DNA from 2 places in the Streptomyces sp. Ag109_O5-10 genome. Region 1 is predicted to be linked to the other one. Evidence: riboswitches for the same ligand, from Rfam matches in the RefSeq annotation. Region 1 holds a riboswitch; the other holds the start of a gene.
What was found. A riboswitch is a leader RNA that binds a small molecule or an ion and turns the genes downstream of it on or off. The one in region 1 is predicted to bind ZMP and ZTP.
Positions count from the first base shown of each region.

Region 2: linked by a shared signal. The riboswitch ahead of BLW82_RS16465 (glycine hydroxymethyltransferase) and the one ahead of BLW82_RS39275 (bifunctional 5,10-methylenetetrahydrofolate dehydrogenase/5,10-methenyltetrahydrofolate cyclohydrolase) in region 1 are both predicted to bind ZMP and ZTP.

Region 1 covers NZ_FNTQ01000001.1:8,614,213-8,620,226, forward strand. Annotated here, with positions in the region: gene ctaD (aa3-type cytochrome oxidase subunit I) at 1-172, opposite strand, end outside; gene BLW82_RS39265 (RNA polymerase sigma factor) at 278-820, shown strand; gene BLW82_RS39270 (CU044_5270 family protein) at 813-1,781, shown strand; gene BLW82_RS39275 (bifunctional 5,10-methylenetetrahydrofolate dehydrogenase/5,10-methenyltetrahydrofolate cyclohydrolase) at 1,785-2,633, opposite strand; ZMP/ZTP riboswitch at 2,659-2,741, opposite strand; gene BLW82_RS39280 (nuclear transport factor 2 family protein) at 2,914-3,279, opposite strand; gene BLW82_RS39285 (hypothetical protein) at 3,453-3,749, shown strand; gene BLW82_RS39290 (ABC transporter ATP-binding protein) at 3,862-5,628, opposite strand; gene BLW82_RS39295 (S-(hydroxymethyl)mycothiol dehydrogenase) at 6,001-6,014, shown strand, end outside.
Region 2 covers NZ_FNTQ01000001.1:3,609,862-3,615,875, reverse strand. Annotated here, with positions in the region: gene BLW82_RS16490 (DMT family transporter) at 1-808, opposite strand, end outside; partial or broken gene BLW82_RS16485 (hydrolase) at 927-1,865, opposite strand; gene BLW82_RS16480 (hypothetical protein) at 2,133-2,477, shown strand; gene BLW82_RS16475 (glutathionylspermidine synthase family protein) at 2,485-3,675, shown strand; gene rocD (ornithine--oxo-acid transaminase) at 3,751-4,956, opposite strand; ZMP/ZTP riboswitch at 5,061-5,151, shown strand; gene BLW82_RS16465 (glycine hydroxymethyltransferase) at 5,184-6,014, shown strand, end outside.

The sequences.
Region 1 (6,014 bases):
ACGCCTGGTTGAACTGCTCGTTCGACATGATCTGCAGGCCGGGACGGGCCAGCTCGGCGCGCATCAGCAGGGCCGTCACCCCACCCACGCAGAAGAACGAGAACGCCGTGACCAGGTACAGCGTCCCGATCGTCTTGTGATCCGTGGTCGTCAGCCACTTGAGGTTGCTCATGCCCCGCCTGTGTCCGGGCTGTCCCCACCGGTCACACTCGACGGATGCGACGAGCGTCACGGAGCCGGGTGTGACGCTCGGGGAGGTGCCGGACAAGAACGGGACATGAGCAACGACGAGATCTTCGCCGCTGCCTATCGCGAGCACTACTGGGCGGTCAGCCGCTATGTCGCGCGGCGACTGGACGGGCGGGCCGGCGAGGTGGAGGAAGTGGTGGCGGAGGTGTTCACGGTGGCCTGGCGGCGCCGCGCCGACCTGCCGGCGGCCCCGCTGCCCTGGCTGTACGGCGTGGCACGCAACTGCCTCGCCAACGCGGTACGCGGATACGGGCGCCGGCGCCGGCTGCTGGACCGGCTGGGCAACGACCAGACCGCCCACGCACGGCACATCGTGGCCGCCCCGGACAGCGAGCACCCCGGCGCCTGGGTGCACGACGCGCTGGCCCGGCTGTCCCCGGCCGACCAGGAGGTGCTGCGGCTGGCCGCCTGGGAGGAGCTGGGGGCCGACGAGATCGCGGTCGTCCTGGGCTGCGGCGGCCGGGCGGCGGCGATGCGGCTGCACCGAGCCCGGCACCGGCTCAGAGCCGAGATCGACCGACTGCGCCCGCCCGCCGCCGAGGCCCTTCCCGAGGAACACCGCCATGGCTGACGAACTCGACCTGCTGCGCGCCGCCGACCCGGTGCCCGCCGACGGCCCCCACTTCGGCGACGGTCCCCTGGACCACACCGCCGAACGGCACCTCGACCGGCTCCTGTCCGGCACCCGCCCCGGCCGCCGGACCTCGGCCCGGACCCGCCTGCTGTGGGGGCTGACCGCGGCCGCCGTCGTCACCGCCACCACGCTGACCGTGCTGCTCGGCGGACCCGCGGGCGCCCCGGCCGTCGCCGCGCCCCGGCCGCTGGCCGTGCACGCCCACTCCGCCGCCGTACCGCTCGCCCAGGTCGCGCGACTCGCCGCCGTGGCCGCCACGGACGGCTCCCCGGTGCTGCGCCGGGGCACCCACGTGCAGTCCTGGAGCCTGGCCATGAGCGACGACAGCCCGCCCGTCACCCTGCCCGAGGAGCGCGTGGTGCGCTGGCGGGCGGACGGCACGCACACCGAGGTGGTCGTGGCGACCGACCCGGACCACGCCGGCCGGCCCGTCCTGACCGACACGGGCCGGGTCGAGGACGGCCATGTGCTCAGCCGGCGGACGTTCCCGCCGATGTGGGGCGACGCCCCGCCCCTGTCCACACCCCCGCACGACCCCGCGAAGCTCCGCGCCTACCTCACCGACCTGATCCACGGCGACACCCTGACCACGTCCGAACTCCTCGACGCCACCGCGGAGTTGCTGGACAACTGGACGCTCGGGGCGCGCGAGTCGGCGGCCCTGGCCGAACTGCTCGCGGACGCGAAGGGGCTGCGGCCCGCCGGCCAGGTCACCGACCGGCTGGACCGCACCGGGCAGGCCTACGTCCTGGACGAGGGCACCGGCGGACGGCGGATGCTGATCCTGGACCCGGCCACCGGTGCGGTACTCGGCCTGGAGACCACGTTCACCCGGGACGACCCCGAGTACGGGGTGCACGCCGGGGACGTCATGGAGTACCGCGCCTGGCTGCGCTGACCCTCACGCCCCGAGCTGCCGGGCGGCCGCCGCCACCGTCTGCTCCAGCAGCACGGCGATCGTCATCGGGCCGACCCCGCCCGGCACCGGCGTGATCAGCGAGGCCCGCTCGACGGCGGTGTCGAAGTCGACGTCGCCGACGTTGCCCGCGTTGTAGCCGGCGTCGAGCACGACGGCGCCCGGCTTGAGGTCCCGCCCCCCGATCAGCCGGGGCCGGCCGACGGCCGCGACCACGATGTCCGCCTCACGGACGACCTCCGACAGGTCCCGGGTGCGGGAGTGGCAGTAGGTGACGGTGGCGTCGCGCGCGAGCAGCAGCATCCCGGCCGGCTTGCCCAGGATCGCGCTGCGGCCCACGACCACCGCCCGCTTCCCGGCCGGGTCGACGTCGTACGCGTCGAGCAGGCGCAGCATGCCGCCGGGGGTGCAGGAGACGAAGCCCGGCAGGCCGAAGCTCATCGTCGCGAACGACGCGAAGGTCACGCCGTCCACGTCCTTCTCCGGCGCGATCGCCTCGAACGCGGCCCGCTCGTCGATGTGTTCGCCGACCGGGTGCTGGAGCAGGATGCCGTGCACGGCCGGGTCCGCCGACAACCCGCGCAGTACGGCGACGAGTTCCGCGGTGGTCGTGGTGGCGGGCAGCGCCACGTGCCGGGAGGCGATCCCCGCCTTGCGGCTGCGGTTCTGCTTCATCCGGACGTAGGTGACGGAGGCGGGGTCCTCGCCGACCAGCACGGTCGCCAGACACGGCGTGACACCGGTCCGCGCGGTGAGGCCGGCGGCCTGCTCCGAGGTCTCCTCGACGATCCGGCGGGCGACGGCGGTGCCGTCGATGAGGCGGGCCTGGGTCATGCGCACACTCCTGAGCTGGTTCGACCTTGATCGCCCAGGCGCACGGCAACGACACTGCGGACCGCTCCCCGGTGGTGCTCCACCTCAGCGCCAGTCACGGCCCGCCCTCAGGGTAACCGAGACGCCCGGCGCCTCCGGCGGCAGTGCGCGGTCCGCAGGAACGCCCGCAGCAGCGCGGTGCACGCGCGAGGCCGCGGGCGGCGGGCGTGCCCCAGCGCGGCCCGCGCCGAGAAGGTCCAGGTCAGCCGGGAGCTGACCTGGACCCTCCCGGTCCTGGCGACTACTCGTCCCATGCCTGGATCATGATCTGTTCGGCGATCTTGCCGTCACGCAGCGTGATCATCGACTCCGCGAGCACCCGGACCCCGTCCCCGTACTCGCAGGACTCGCTGAAGGCGGCCTTGTCGCCCTGGACGATGCACTGGTCCAGCGTGTGCGTCATGTCGCGGCTGTAGACGTCGTCCAGCAGCGCGGCGATGTCCCGGCGGCCGTGCAGGACCTTGGGGTGGCTGGGCTGGGTGTTGCGGTCGATGATGCGGATCTCCGCGTCGTCCGCGTAGAGCGCCAGAAGACTGTTCCCGGTGTTCCCCTCTATCGCCCGGCGCAGCGTGTCGGTGTCGAACGTGGAACCCGTCGCGGTGCCCATGGTGACCTCCTACGGGAGCCCGCGACCCGATGCGGAGCGGGCCGCGCCAGCCCCTCACATCGAGCGTCCCCCGCGCCGCCTGGCTCGGCAAGCGCAGGCCGCGCGCTCCGCCTTGCGGGTGAGGGGGACCGGCCGCCCGTGTCCGGCCCGGCGCCGGGGCCGTTGCTGAGGACATGATCTCAACACGACGTATCGTCGCCGCCGTCGGCCTTGCCGTCGGGGTCACCGGCCTCGCCGCGCCGCTCGCGAACGCGGCCGACGGGGGCGCGCAGCACCCGGGGAAGCTCACCGCGCTCGGCGTGCTCGACTCGGTGACCCGCGGCGACATCCCCGCGGAGTACCGGGACAAGATGCCGAAGGTCTCGGAGCAGGTGCAGGGGCTCAACGGACTCCACAAGCTCGGCGAACTCCACCAGGTCACCGACCTGGCCGCGCCCGTCATGGGGCTGCTGCCGGCCGTCGAAGCCTGACCGCTGACCGCGCCGCACACCGAGGGCCGTTCCGGCAGGGGCGGCCCTCTTCGTTGCCCGTGCTCGGTGCTCGGTGCTCGGTGCTCGGTGCTCGGTGCTCGGTGCTCCGTGTTCACTGCTCCGAGGCCAGGAACTGCGTCGCCGCCAGCTCCGCGTACAGCGGGTCCGCCGCCACCAGCTCGCGGTGCGTGCCCACCGCGCGGACCCGGCCCGCGTCCATGACGACGATCCGGTCCGCCATGGTCACCGTCGACAGCCGGTGCGCGACCACCAGGACCGTGGTCGACCGTGCCACGTCGGCGACGGTGTCCCGGAGTGCCGCCTCGTTCACCGCGTCCAGCTGGGAGGTGGCCTCGTCCAGCAGCAGCAGCCGGGGCCGGCGCAGCAACGCCCGGCCGATCGCCACCCGTTGGCGCTCCCCGCCCGACAGCTTGGTGCCGCGATGGCCGACCAGGGTCTCGAGCCCCTGCGGCAGCCGTGCCACCAGACCGTCGAGCCGGGTCGTCTTCAGCACCCGCGCGACCGCGTCCTCGTCCGCCTCCGGGTTCCCGAGCAGCAGGTTGTCCTTCAGCGTGCCCGACAGCACGGGCGCGTCCTGCTCGACGTACCCGATGGCCGAACGCAGCAGTGGCAGTTCCCAGTCGGCGACCGGACGGCCGTCGACGGCGACGGTGCCGGACTCCGGGTCGTAGAACCGCTCGACCAGTGAGAAGACGGTGGTCTTGCCCGCGCCGGACGGCCCCACGAACGCCGTCATGCCCCGCGCGGGGACGTCGAAGGTGACGCCGTGGTGGACGTACGGCAGGTCGTCGGCGTAGCGGAAGCGTACGTCGGTGAAGGCGACCGAGGCCGGTTCGGCGCCGGCGGACGGCAACTCGGCGGGACGGGAAGGGGGTTCGGCGGGCAGCCGCAGCGCCTCCTGGATCCGGGCGAGCGCACCGGCGCCGGTCTGGTACTGGGTGATCGCCCCGACGATCTGCTGGATCGGCTGCAGCAGATAGAAGACGTAGAGCAGGAAAGCCACCAGCGTGCCCACGCCGATCGCACCGGTCGCCACCCGGGCACCTCCCACCGCGAGCACCGTGATGAACGCCAGCTGCATCGCGAGTCCCGCCGTGTTGCCCGCCGCGGCCGACCACTTGGCGGCCCGCACGCTCTGCCGCCAGGACTCCTCGGCGGCCTCGTGCAGGACGAGTTCCTCCCGCTGCTCGGCGCCGGACGCCTTCACCGTGCGCAGCGCGCCCAGCACCCGCTCCAGCGAGGCCCCCATCACCCCTACCGCGTCCTGCGCCCGGCGGCTCGCCCGGTTGATGCGTGGCACGATCGTCCCCACCACCGTGCCCGCCGCGGCGATCACCGCGAGGGTGACGGCGAGGAGCACCGGATCGACCAGCCCCATCATCACCACGGTGGCGACCAGGGTGAGTCCCTCGGTGCCGAGTGCGACCAGCGAGTCCGTGGTGACCTCGCGCAGCAGGGTGGTGTCCGAGGTGATCCGCGCCATCAGGTCACCGGGTTCGGTACGGTCCACCGCGGTGATCCGCAGTCTGAGCAGGTACGACGACAGGGCGCGCCGTGCCCCCAGCACCACCGACTCCCCGGTGCGCCGCAGAACGTACGAACCCAGCGCACCCACCCCGGCGTTGGCGACCACCAGGCCCGCCATCGCGACCAACTTGCCCGTGATGGAACGGTCCTGGGACAGGTCGTCGATCAACCCCCGGGCCACCAGCGGCAGCAGCAGCCCGGTCGCGCCCGTCACCAGCGAGAGCAGCGCACCGGTCAGCAGGGCCCAGCGGTGCGGCCGTACGCAGGAGAGCAGCAGCCGGAACACGGGCTCCTTGGCCTGGCTCGTCGGAACTGCGTCAGCGGCTGTCACGGTGCTCCTCGTCCGGGCGGCGGGCGGCGCCCTCCGACGCCCCAGGCTACGACGGCCGCTCCCGGTACCGGGGCCGCCCGGTCAGCCCGGGCGGAACCGAGCCTCGCCGGGGTCGCGCCGAGGCCGCCGCCGGGATGTCGTGCCCGGCGCGCTCGGCCCGGGCGCCGGAGGCACGCGGGGGCTGTAGCAAGGTGCTGGGGGAGCATGAGGCGTCTTGGCAGATGTACCCCCTGGGGGTATGTGGCAGGGAGGGTGGCCACACGAACGGCGGCGCTGCCGGACGATCCGCGTCGACCGATGCGTGCCGTCGCTGATCGTTCCCGCGTAGGGTCGGAAGACAGCACGTCAGCAGAGCGACGAAAGGGCAGGCCCATGGCGCAGGAAGT
Region 2 (6,014 bases), 5.0 Mb from region 1:
CCGGCGCCTCCCCGAACCGGCCCAGGGCCAGCGCCCCCGCCACGGCCACCGCGAAACCGAGCACCGCGAGCCAGGCCAGCCCCTCCCGGGTGCGGTCCCCGAGCCATACGACGCCCACCGTCGCCGGGCCGATCGTCTCCCCGATGACCATGCCGGCCGTCGCCGTGGTCACCGAGCCGCGCTGCAGCGCCGAGGTGAGCAGCATGAAGGCGCCGCCGCCCCCGACCAGCAGCGCATAGGCCGCGGGGTTGGTGAACAACCCGGCCGGCCGCAGGGTGTCGATGAGCCGCACCGACACCTCCACCACGCCGAACCCGAACCCCGCCCCGAGGCCGAGGACCAGCGCACGCCCCCGTCCGGTCAGCCGCCCGCCGGCCAGGCCGAGCAGCAGTACCCCCACCGCGGTCCCGAGCATCACCCACTTCAACGTCGTGGACCCGGCCCGGTCGCCCTCCGGGCCCGACGCCAGCCCCAGCATCGCGAGCCCGGCGCACACCACCCCCACCGCGGCCCACTCCACCCCGCTCAGCCGCACCCGCAGCAGCCGCGCCGCGACCACCGCGGTCACCGCGAGCGACGAGGCCAGGGCCGCGCTCACCGCGTAGATGGGGAGCGCCCGCAGCGCCAGGATCTGGAACACGAAGCCGAGCCCGTCCAGCCCCAGCCCGACGACGTACCGCCACTGCCGCACCGCCCGCAGCAGCAGCGCGGCCTCCCCGCCGGCGCCGTCACCGGCCGCCCGCGCGGCCACCGCCTGCAGGACCGTCGCCGTACCGAAGCAGATCGCCGCCGCCAGGGCGCACACCATTCCGAAGAGCACAGAGGGACTGTAGGGGAGGGGCCCGCGGTGATCGGGAGGAAAGGTAAGAAGGAGCGGGTCCGGGGCGGCCCCGGAACCGCTCCCCGGGCGCCGTCCCCGGACGTCAGCTCGCGCCGGTGAGCCAGGCGGTGGCGTTGAGGGCGAGGGCGGCGTTGGTGGCGCCGCTGTCGTTCCAGCCGTCGTACAGCTTGTTGCCGGACTGGCCGGTGCCGTCGTCGATGGGCGAGCTGTCGCCCCAGAAGGCGACCCGGCCGCTGCCGAAGGTGCTGGTGGCGAAGAAGGCGCCGGTGTTGCCGGAGTAACCGCTGCGGTAGACCAGGCCCTTGACGGCGGAGTTGTCGGAGGGTTTCAGCGTGGCCGTCGTCCCGTCGGCGATCAGGCTCTTGGTGACCGTGCCGAAGCCGCCGTGCAGCACCGCGTTGCCGCTGTCGCTGATCGCGGCCGGGTAGCCGGAACTGATGTCGAGCGAGTCGATGGAGAAGCCGAACGGGTCGGTCGAGTCCACGCTGTTGTTCGTCATCAGGTCGTTGAGGATCTCGACCGCGTCGTAGCCGTCGTTGTTGCGGTCGGCCCCGGTGTGGTCCGAGATCATGAAGAGACCGCCGCCGTTCTTCACGAAGTTCATGATCGCCGTCTTCTCGGCGGTCGTGAACAGCGTGTTCGGCTCGGGGAGCACCAGCGCGTCGAACTTCGACAGGTCGGTCGTCGACGAACCCCCGTACGTGAGCGCGCTGGTCGCGGTCTTCAGGCTGTAACTGCCGGTCTTCTGCAGGGCCACGCCCCACGAGGAGAGCGCGCCGGTCCAGTCCTTGTCCGAGGACGGGGAGGAGTTCTGGGCGAGCGGGTCGGGCTTGCTGGTGGAGATGATCCAGTCCGCGTTGCCGGCCTCCTCGGCGTGGCCGTCGTCGAACAGGACGCGGTAGGTGGTGGCCGCGTGGGCGGGGGTCGCGGCGCCGGTGGCCTGGACGGCGGCACCGGCGGCGAGCAGGCCGAGCACGGTCAGAGCCGTGGTGAGTGTGCGGCGCGGTACGGCGAAGCCGGGCATCTGTCATTCCTCCATCGGTGGGGGGCGAGAGGGATGGCGGTGCGGGTGGTGCGTCACGAATCGTTCTGCGCGCGTAGAATCCGAAGTTGATCGTTCACCTACGGGCAGCAGGACGCTACCGGCAGGACGTGGCGCGCCGGCCGGAGCCCGGCGACTTCACATGCTTTTCTTACCTGTGCATGACAATCGAGCCACCGCCCCGCGGTGGCTCGAAACCGCTCGTCTAAGCTTTCGCCCGGCATCGCATCGCACGGGGGGAGAACGAACATGGCGGACGCACGCCGGCAGCTGCGCTCGGGCACGGTCGTCCTCGGCGGCATGGGCCTGCTGGCCGCCGCCCTGACCTCCTGCTCCGCCGACCCCGACAAGCGCTGCGTCGACCGCGACAGCTACACCGCGGCCAAGGGCTACCAGGTCGTCTCCGACAAGAACTGCACCTCGGCCAGGTCCACCGTCGACGCGGGCTACTACTACGGCGGCACGAAGAAGAGCGGCTGGGTCAGCGGCGGCTCCTTCACCAAGCCGCGCAGCGGCTCGGGCGGCTCCTCCGGCGGTGGCCACAGCGTCAAGCGGGGCGGCTTCGGCGGCGAGCACGGCAGCTCCGGCGGCTGACCGCGCCGTGGAACGCCGTGCGACCGAACCCCGCCCCGGCTGGCAGCGGACCGTCGAGGAACAGGGCCTGATCTACCCGCTCACCCGCCACCCCGACGGCGCCCTGCGCCCGTACTGGGACGAGAGCGCCTACTACGTCTTCACCCTCGACGAGGTGGAGGCGCTGGAGGAGACCGTCGAGGAACTGCACGCCATGTGCCTGGCGGCAGCGGACCAGATGGTCAAGGAGAATCGTTTCGCCGACCTGGGCATCACCGACCCGCAGGTCGCGGCGGCCGTCACCGAGTCCTGGCACCGACGCACCGAACTCCCCTCCCTGTACGGCCGCTTCGACCTGCGCTACGACGGAACCGGCCCGGCGAAGCTCCTGGAGTACAACGCCGACACCCCCACCTCCCTGGTGGAGGCCGCGTCGGCGCAGTGGTTCTGGATGGAGGACCGCTTCCCGGGCGCCGACCAGTGGAACAGCCTCCACGAACGCCTCGTCGCCGCCTGGCGGAAACAGGCCCCGCTCCTCCCGCCCGGCGCCCCGCTGCACTTCGCCCACTCGTCCGCCGACGAACTCGGCGAGGACCTGATGACGGTCGCCTACCTCAAGGAGACGGCGGACCAGGCGGGCCTCGCCACCGACTGGATCCCCGTGGAGGAGATCGGCTGGGACAGCCTCTCCGGCCGGTTCGTCGACAACGAGCTCCGGTTCATCCGCAGCTGTTTCAAGCTCTACCCGTGGGAGTGGCTCACCACTGACGCCTTCGCCGCCCACGTCCTCGACACCCTCGACAACGGCGGCGGCACCGGCACCACGATGTGGATCGAGCCCGCCTGGAAGATGCTGCTCAGCAACAAGGCCCTGCTGGCGATCCTCTGGGAGCTGTATCCGGGCCACCCGAACCTCCTCCCGGCCCACCTCGACGGACCGAGGGAGCTGGCGGCCACCCGCGGATACGTCAGCAAACCGCTGCTGGGCCGGGAGGGCGCGGGCGTCCGCGTCCACGCGCCGGGCGCGGAGCCCGTCGTCCGCGACGAGCCCTGCTGCTACCAGGAACTGGCCCCGCTCCCCGCCTTCGACGGCAACCACGTGGTGCTGGGCGCCTGGGTGGTGGGGGAGGAGGCGGCGGGCCTGGGCATACGCGAGTCGTCGGGCCTGGTGACGGACGACTACGCCCGCTTCCTGCCGCACGTGATTCTGCCTGCCTGAGGGGCGCCGGGGGAGGTACTGCGCGACGAGCCACGACGGGGCGGCACCCGCCATCAGGCCTTCGGCGGCACCCCCTCACGCACTCAGCACCGCCCACAACTGCTCCACCCCCCACTCCAGATCCTCCTCCGCCACCACCAGCGGCGGAGCCACCCGCACCGTCACCCCGTGGGTCTCCTTCACCAGCACCCCCCGCTCCATCAGCCGCTCCGCCACCGCCCGTCCCGAGCCCGCCTCCGGATCCACGTCCACCCCCGCCCACAGCCCCCGCCCCCGCACCGCCGTCACCCGTCCGCTGCCGGTCATCTCCGCCAGCCGCCGGTGCAGCAGGTCCCCCAGTTCGGCCGCCCGCTCCTGGAACTCCCCGGTCCGCAGCATCGCGATCACCTCCAGAGCCACCGCGCAGGCCAGCGGGTTGCCGCCGAAGGTGGAGCCGTGCTCGCCGGGCCGGAACACCCCGAGCACCTCGGCGTTCGCCACCACCGCGGACACCGGCAGCACCCCGCCGCCCAGCGCCTTCCCGAGGACGTACACGTCCGGTACGACCCCCTCGTGCTCGCACGCGAACGTCCGCCCGGTCCGCCCCAGCCCGGACTGGATCTCGTCCGCGACGAACAGCACGTCCCGCTCCCGGGTCAGCTCCCGCACCCCGGCCAGGTAGCCCTCCGGCGGCACGATCACCCCCGACTCGCCCTGGACCGGCTCCAGCAGCACCGCGACCGTGTTCTCGGTCACCGCGGCCCGCATCGCGGTCAGGTCGCCGTACGGCACGATCTCGAAACCCGGGGTGTACGGCCCGTAGTCCGCCCGTGCCTGCGGATCCGTGGAGAAGCTGATCACGGTCGTCGTACGGCCGTGGAAGTTGCCCCCCGCCACCACGACCTTCGCCCTCTCCGCCGGCACGCCCTTGACCCGGTACCCCCACTTCCGGGCGGTCTTCACCGCCGTCTCCACGGCCTCCACGCCGGTGTTCATCGGCAGCACCATCTCCATCCCGCACAGCTCGGCCAGCTCCGTGCAGAACGCGGCGAACCGGTCGTGGTGGAACGCCCGCGACGTCAGCGTCACCCGCTCCAGCTGCGCCTTCGCCGCCGCGACCAGGCGCGGGTGGCCGTGCCCGAAGTTCAGCGCCGAGTAGCCGGCCAGGAAGTCCAGGTACCGGCGCCCCTCGACATCCGTCATCCAGGCGCCGTCGGCCGTCGCGATCACCACCGGAAGCGGGTCGTAGGTGTGCGCGCTGTGCGCGTCGGCGGTGGCGACAAGGGCTTCCGTAGCGGTCACGGCGACTCCAGAGGGCGCGGCGGGATCGCCCCCCTTCCTACCCTCTGCCCCTGCCCGACTGGTGGACGTCACGGCCCCCGGGCCCGGCGTGCCCGGTAATGTGATCCGCGGGCCGTGACTGGCGCGCTGGGATGGGACCGACCATCGGGGAGCGGCCCGCGTCGTGAGCGAGTGCCGTGCGCCTGGGCCGAACCGTGAATGCCGAACGCCATGTCCGGAGGTCCCGAATGTCAGACAAGTCCGCGCCCCTGTCCCCCGAGTCCATCGCCTACCGCGCCGCCCTCGACGTGATCCGCGCGGTCGAGCCGCGGGTCGCCGACGCCATCGGCCAGGAGGTCCACGACCAGCGCGAGATGCTCAAGCTGATCGCCTCGGAGAACTACGCCTCCCCGGCGACCCTGCTCGCGATGGGCAACTGGTTCAGCGACAAGTACGCCGAGGGCACGGCCGGCCGCCGCTTCTACGCCGGCTGCCGCAACGTCGACACCGTCGAGGCGCTCGCCGCCGAGCACGCCCGCGAGCTGTTCGGCGCCCGGCACGCCTACGTCCAGCCGCACTCCGGCATCGACGCCAACCTGGTCGCCTTCTGGGCCGTCCTCGCCGACCGCGTCGAGGTCCCCTTCCTCCAGAAGGCCGGCGCCCGCCAGGTCAACGACCTCTCCGAGGCCGACTGGGCCGAGCTGCGCCACGCCTTCGGCAACCAGCGGATGCTCGGCATGTCCCTGGACGCCGGCGGCCACCTCACCCACGGCTTCCGCCCCAACATCTCCGGCAAGATGTTCGACCAGCGCTCCTACGGCACCGACCCGGCCACCGGCCTGATCGACTACGACGCGCTGCGCGCCCAGGCCCGCGACTTCAAGCCGCTGATCATCGTCGCCGGCTACTCGGCGTACCCCCGGCTGGTGAACTTCCGGATCATGCGGGAGATCGCCGACGAGGTCGGCGCCACGCTGATGGTCGACATGGCCCACTTCGCCGGTCTGGTCGCCGGCAAGGTCCTGACCGGCGACTTCGACCCGGTCCCGCACGCCCAGATCGTCACCACCACCACCCAC